2 regions of the Candidatus Pelagibacter sp. HIMB1587 genome follow, and region 1 is predicted to be linked to the other one. Evidence: riboswitches for the same ligand, from Rfam matches in the RefSeq annotation. Region 1 holds a riboswitch; the other holds the start of a gene.
What was found. Region 1 has a riboswitch for S-adenosylmethionine ahead of ACTTBE_RS01845 (O-acetylhomoserine aminocarboxypropyltransferase/cysteine synthase family protein). Riboswitches for the same ligand answer to the same signal wherever they lie in the genome.

Region 1 (3,420 bases):
TGCTAAATCAATTAGAGTAATATTATCATTAAGTTTTTTTGCTATATCTTGAGCTTCACCATTTGGTAGAGCTGTAAAGACAACATCAATACCATTTAACAATTTAGGATTAAATTTTACGATTTTAGGTAATTTTTTTTTTGATAGAGATTTATCATAATAAGAAATATTTTTTCCAACAGACGAATTTCCACATAGATATTTAATATTAATATATTTGTGGTTAATTAATAACTTGATTAATTGAACACCAATATATCCTGTAGATCCGGCAACTAATGCATTAAGCTTAGGCATTTTTTATTATAGCAGTTTAAATTGTAAAAAAAATTATCTTTTAGAAAACTGGAAGCTTCTTCTAGCTTTTCTTCTACCAGGTTTTTTTCTCTCAACAGCTCTAGAATCTCTGGTTGTAAGCTTTTCAGTTTTCAATGTTGTTTTTAAATTTTCATCAAAGAGAACCAAAGCTTTAGAAATACCATGAACCATTGCTCCAGCTTGACCTGTAGGTCCACCACCTTTTACGCTACATCTAACATCATAATCTGTAGCTTGATTTATAATCTCAAAAGGTCTTGTAATTTGCATTTTGTGAATTTCATCAGCAAAATATTCATTATATAATTTGCCATTTACATAAATTTTACCAGAACCTTTTTTTAACCAAACTTTCGCTATTGAAGTTTTTCTTCTACCTGTAGCGTACTTACTATCTTTAAAATCTAACTTTAATTTTGGAGTTTTTGTGTTTGATTGTACGTTTTCCATATTAATTTCTTGCAATGTTTTTATTGTTTAGTTTATCTAATTCAATAACTTTTGGATTTTGTGCAGCATGAGGATGTTCACTTCCTGAATAAATTTTTAATTTTGTTAATTGCTTTCTACCCAAAACACCACCTGGTAACATTCTTTTAACTGCTAGTTTCAAAGTTTCTCCAGGTTTTTTTTCATGAAGTTTTTCTGGTGTAGTAACTTTAATTCCACCAGGATGTCCTGTATGTCTATAGTACTTTTTATTTTGAAACTTCTTACCAGTAAATTTTGCTTGTTCGATATTTTTTACTACAACAAAATCTCCATCATCCATGTGAGGTGTATAAGTAGTCTTATTTTTACCTCTAATAATATTAGATACAACGGTCGCTAATCTTCCGACAACTGCATTTTTTGCATCTATCTCGTACCAAGATGATGTAACTTGATCTTTTTTTGTGAATTTTGTCATTGTGCGAGGATTAATACTATTAAATTATTCAAAGTCAATTTTATATTTAGCTTGTAAAACATAACTAATATGCTATTTATCACTTGCCGATTTGATCCTATTGCGGGCATAAAACTGCTAAAATGGAATTTTCATAAAATTATAATCGGTAGGCATTTGAACTGTATTGTGCGCCTTGCATAAAGCAAAAGCACTAAAAAAGGAGTAAAAATGAGTACAAAAAGAAATAATCCAGAAACTATTGCGATACATGGTGGAGATTATAGAAGTGATCCAGCTACAAATTCAGTAGCAGTTCCAATTTATAGAACAACCTCGTATCAATTTAATAACACAGAACATGCAGCAAATTTATTTGCGTTAAAAGAGTTTGGAAACATCTATACACGAATAATGAATCCAACAAACGATGTGTTGGAAAAGCGAATTGCTGCTCTCGAAGGTGGTCTTGCAAGTTTAACTGTAGCTTCTGGTCAAACTGCATCTACTTTTGCAATATTAAACGTTGCTCAAGCTGGAGATAATATAGTTAGTTCAACAGATCTATATGGCGGAACAGTTTCGTTGTTCACACATACTTTAAGTAAGCTTGGTATAGAAGTAAGGTATGCAGATCCGTCTGATCCAAAAAACTTTGAAAAAGCAATAGACGATAAAACTAGAGCTTTTTATGGAGAAACGTTACCAAACCCATATTTGAGAGTTTTTCCAATTAAAGAAGTTTCAGATATTGGTAGAAAATATAACATTCCATTAATCCTGGATAACACTGCTGCCCCAGTGATATGCAAACCAATTGAACATGGTGCTGCTGTGGTTGTTTATTCTTTAACAAAATATATAGCAGGTCATGGAACAGTAGTTGGAGGTGCACTAGTAGATGGTGGAAATTTTGATTGGACAGCAGATCCAAAAAGACAGCCACTATTTAATGAACCTGATGCAAGTTATGGAGGTGTTGTTTGGGGTAAAGCTGTGCCTGAATTAACTGGAGCAAATGTTGCTTTTGCAGTAAGAGCGAGAGTGACCTTGTTAAGAGATTTAGGATCTGCACTTTCTCCAGATAATGCATTCGGTGTCATACAAGGACTTGAAACAGTTGCTTTAAGAATGAAACAACATTGTGATAATGCTGCAAAAGTGGTTGAGTACTTAAAAAATCATAAAGCAGTTAAGAGAGTTATTTATGCTACCGAACATAATGAGGAGATATCAAATAGAGCAAAAAAATATCTTAAAAATGGTAATGGTGCTTTAGTTGGTATTGAATTATCTGGTGGCATAGAATCTGGTAAAAAGTTCATCGAGGCTTTAAAAATGTTTTACCACGTTGCAAATATAGGTGATGCTAGAAGTTTAGCAATACACCCAGCAACAACAACTCACAGTCAATTAAATGATGATGAATTAGCTGCTTCAGGTGTAACCCCTGGATATGTTAGACTTTGTATTGGTTTAGAACATATAGATGATATCATCGATGATTTAGATCAAGCTTTAGACAAATCATCAAAAGGTAATTTAAAAGCAGTTAGTTAATTTTATTTATATGTCTACAAATAGAAATTAATTAATTTGCTTTTTATATTTTGAGATAAATAAAAAATATAAAGTTGAAAGTATTATCAAAATAGAATTTATCTGGTGTAAAGATGCAAATAACATTTTTACTCCAGATAAAATAGTTACCACACCAAGAAAAATTTGAAATGCCAAAGTCAAACCAATTACAGTAATGGGTTTGTATAATTTTTTGTTTCCAGTTTTAATTACTTTAAAGAGGATTAAAGCATAAAAGACAATAATTAAATATGCTAAATTTCTATGCATAAATTGAACAATAGAGGGATTATCAAAAACTTTTAAATTCAAAAACTCTTTAAAACTACTATCGTCAGGAAAATAATTAACTCCCATCAATGGCCAAGTGCTGTAGATTTTACCAGCATCCATACCAGATACAAAGGCACCTATAATTAGTTGCAAAAATAATAAAACTAAAAAAATTTTTACTATAAAAAGATTAATAGAAATTGTTTGATTTGAAGAGGATGATAACTTCAAAAATTGCCAATATACAATTGATAAAATAATAAAAGCTGTTACCAAATGTATTGCTAATCTATAATGACTAACATCAATTCTTTCAACTAATCCACTTGATACCATGTACCAACCTAAAAATCCCTGAA
Region 2 (3,420 bases), 300 kb from region 1:
TATCTGTTACAGTTAGTAAAGCTATATTTACAATCATAAATAAATTTTTTTAATGATTATACTTACAATATTTTTTTTTATAACTGCAGTATTATATTCAAGCATAGGATTTGGTGGTGGCTCTACTTATCTTGCATTACTTTTAATTTGGGATGTCCCTTACTATATTTTTCCAATTTTAGCTTTGATTTGTAATATTATTGTAGTTTCTGGAAATTCTATAAATTTTTTAAAATCAAAGAATATTAATTTTAATTTACTTTATCCTTATTTAATTGGTTCTATACCTCTTGCTTTTATAGGAGCATCGATCTCTATTGAAAAAAATTTATTTGAAATTTTACTTTTCTTTATTTTAATATCAGCTGGAGTTTTTTTACTTATTGAAAGCAAATCCTTTAACAAACAAAAAATTGAAATTAAAAAAACACCCCTAGTTTTATCAATATTAATAGGATCAATAATTGGTTTAATGTCTGGTTTGGTTGGTATTGGTGGTGGGATATTTTTAAGTCCTATTTTATTTTTGATGAAAGCAGGGCTTCCAAAACATATAACAAGTACTGCATCCTTATTTATTTTAGTAAATTCAATTTTTGGCATAGGAGGACAATTAACAAAGGATATAGTCTTTAACGAATTTTTAAATTACTGGCCACTATTTATTGCTGTCTTAATTGGTGGCCAAATTGGAAGTTTTTTAAATATAAAATTCCTGTCTAACAAAATATTAGCTCTAATGACTGCATGTCTAGTAATTTTTGTTGCTATAAGAATGGGCATAACACTTATTGCATAAGTTGAATTAATTATTTTTTGATATATTTAATCTCTCATGAAAAATTTTAAACCATTTGGGCCTTCAATAGGAAAATCTAAAATTTCTAAAAAATTTTTAGAAAAACTTAACAAGGAAGTTGATACAAAAATCTTCTCAAAATCGAATGATTATAGTCCAAAATTAGCAAGTCAAATTAGAAAAGAAGTTCAAATTTCTAAAAATTTTATAAAAATAAATTTGGAAAAAGAATTAATAAAAAATATTAAAATTTTTCTAGCTAAAGAAAATATTAAAAAAATTAAAGAAATTAGAATTTTAAACCTATGGGTCGTTAGCCAATATAAAAATGAGTATAATCCTATACATTATCATGAAGGAGACTTGTCAGGTGTTGGTTATTTAAAAATTCCAAAACATATGACAAAAAATAAAAATGTTAAAAATAAAAAAATAAAAACCAATGGAACAATTGATTTTATTAATGGACAAAAAGCTTTTCTTTCAAAAAGTATTTTTAATTTGATACCAAAAACAGGTGATCTTTTAATATTTCCCAATTACTTAATGCATACAGCCTACCCATTTAATATTGAGGAAGAAAGAAGATCATTTTCTTTCAATGCTAAAATAATTTTTAATAAATAATTTACAAATTTAAATAATATTATATAAATCAATTTGCCGATTTGATCCTATTGCGGGCATAAACTGCTAAAATGGAAATTCCCAATAGATCTAATTAGCAAGGTAGTTGAACTATATTGTGCACCTGCATGTAGCTTAAGCAATAAAAAAGTGAGGATAAAATGAATAAAGATTTTTTTAAAACAACAAAAATTTTAGATGGTGGAATGGGTCAAGAATTATTGGCTAGAGGTATGGAACCCAAAGGAACTTTGTGGAGTGCAAATGCTTTAATTGAGGAAAAATACCACGACTTAATACTTAATATTCATAATGATTTTATTAAATCTGGAGCTGATGTAATTGTAACTACAACTTTTACAACGAGAAGAAAAAGATTGAGAGAAAATGGAATAGAAGATCAATTTAAATTCTTAAATCAGAAAGCGTGTGAAATTGCACAAAAAGCTAAATTAAATAATCCTCACATTAAGATTGCAGGAGGACTCCCGCCTCAAGATTTGACATATGAAGAAGACAAGAGAAGTGAAAAAGAAATCACAAAAGATCATTTGGAATTAGCAGAAATACTAAACCCTTCAGTAGATTTTTTCTATTTTGATGTTTGGAGTAGTATCAAAGAAATTAGATGTGGAATAGAAGCTATTAAAAAATTTAATAAACCATACTTAGTTGGGGTTCATATTTCTGAAGGAAACTCTTTACCAAGTGGAGAAAAAATTTCTGCAATTAATTCAATAATTACTGAAAATTGCCTAGGAGTAATTCTAGCATGTGTTTCACCTGAAAATTATGAGAATAATTTAGATGAAATTCAAAAACTTAAAGTTCCATTTGGTTTCAAATTAAACGGATTTATCACAACTAAACCAAAAGGTGGTTATACTTCTCAGTATAAAGAAAATGATGGATCGAACCCCAATAGTTTTTTAGGTCAAAGAAAAGATTTAGATCCTGAAAAAATATCAATTTTTGCAAAAAAATTTAGAGAAAATGGTGCCACAATTCTTGGAGGATGTTGTGAAACTCGGCCATCACATATAGAGGCAATAAAAAACACTATTTAAATTTTGTACCTTTTCTTACAAAATAGATACCTGTAGCAACTGCTATCAATGAAATTATAACTTTCGTTGTTATTAATTCTTTTAAAAAGATATAACTTAAAATGGTACCAAATATTGGAATTAAATAAGATACTTGAGATTGAAAAATTAAACCATTGTTAATTAAAATTCTAAATCTCAATAACCAAGCAATTCCAGTAGATACCAACCCAAGATAAATAACTGAAAAAGTAGAATCTAATCTTGGAACAGTTTTCCAAGGTTGTTCAATTAAACACACTAAAGGTAATAATATAATAGTAGCCCAAATCAAAATTGAACTAGTTACATTTTCATTTTTTTTCTTACTTATTTTTAATGTTAAAAGACCTCCAATTACATAACAGGTAGCACCTAACAAAATTAATAATGCTGAAGTAAAGTTATTTTCATTAATTAATAAATTATCTGAAAATAAATAAACTATTCCTGAAAATCCAATTAGAACTCCTGTTGTTCTAATTAAATTAAATTTTTCATTTTTGGTGTAAAAATGTCCTAGTACTACTGAGCTAAGTGAAGTTGATGACATTAAAATTGCTGCTAAGTTACTTTGAACAGATTTAACCCCATATGCTATTAAAAAAAATGGAGCTACTAAATTTATAAATCCAATCATCGCAAACCAATACCAATCTTTTGAGAATGCCTCTATTTTAATTTGTTTATAAAAGCAAAGTAGTAAAACTGGAATTGAACCAAAAAAAACTCTTAGAAATGCAATCGTAACAGGTCCAAATGAATAGGTTGCAATTTTAATATTAAAAAAAGCAGATGCCCAAATTAATGCTAGCAACGTTAATAAACTATAATCAATTAGTTTTGGTTCTCTCATTCAATAATATCTTCTGGTGTTCCGTTTGTTATTTCAATTAACTTATTATAATT

Region 2: it holds a riboswitch for S-adenosylmethionine, as region 1 does, so the genes downstream of both, ACTTBE_RS00190 (homocysteine S-methyltransferase family protein) here and ACTTBE_RS01845 (O-acetylhomoserine aminocarboxypropyltransferase/cysteine synthase family protein) in region 1, are expected to answer to the same signal.

Annotation. Positions count from the first base shown of each region.
Region 1 covers NZ_JBNAJJ010000001.1:330,681-334,100, forward strand. The annotation lists gene argC (N-acetyl-gamma-glutamyl-phosphate reductase) at 1-297, opposite strand, end outside; gene rpsI (30S ribosomal protein S9) at 331-768, opposite strand; gene rplM (50S ribosomal protein L13) at 770-1,228, opposite strand; SAM riboswitch class V at 1,370-1,436, shown strand; gene ACTTBE_RS01845 (O-acetylhomoserine aminocarboxypropyltransferase/cysteine synthase family protein) at 1,439-2,767, shown strand; gene ACTTBE_RS01850 (COX15/CtaA family protein) at 2,795-3,420, opposite strand, start outside.
Region 2 covers NZ_JBNAJJ010000001.1:34,041-37,460, reverse strand. The annotation lists gene ACTTBE_RS00205 (molybdenum cofactor synthesis domain-containing protein) at 1-37, opposite strand, end outside; gene ACTTBE_RS00200 (sulfite exporter TauE/SafE family protein) at 53-799, shown strand; gene ACTTBE_RS00195 (putative 2OG-Fe(II) oxygenase) at 836-1,426, shown strand; SAM riboswitch class V at 1,518-1,580, shown strand; gene ACTTBE_RS00190 (homocysteine S-methyltransferase family protein) at 1,588-2,493, shown strand; gene ACTTBE_RS00185 (DMT family transporter) at 2,486-3,367, opposite strand; gene ACTTBE_RS00180 (YbaK/EbsC family protein) at 3,364-3,420, opposite strand, start outside.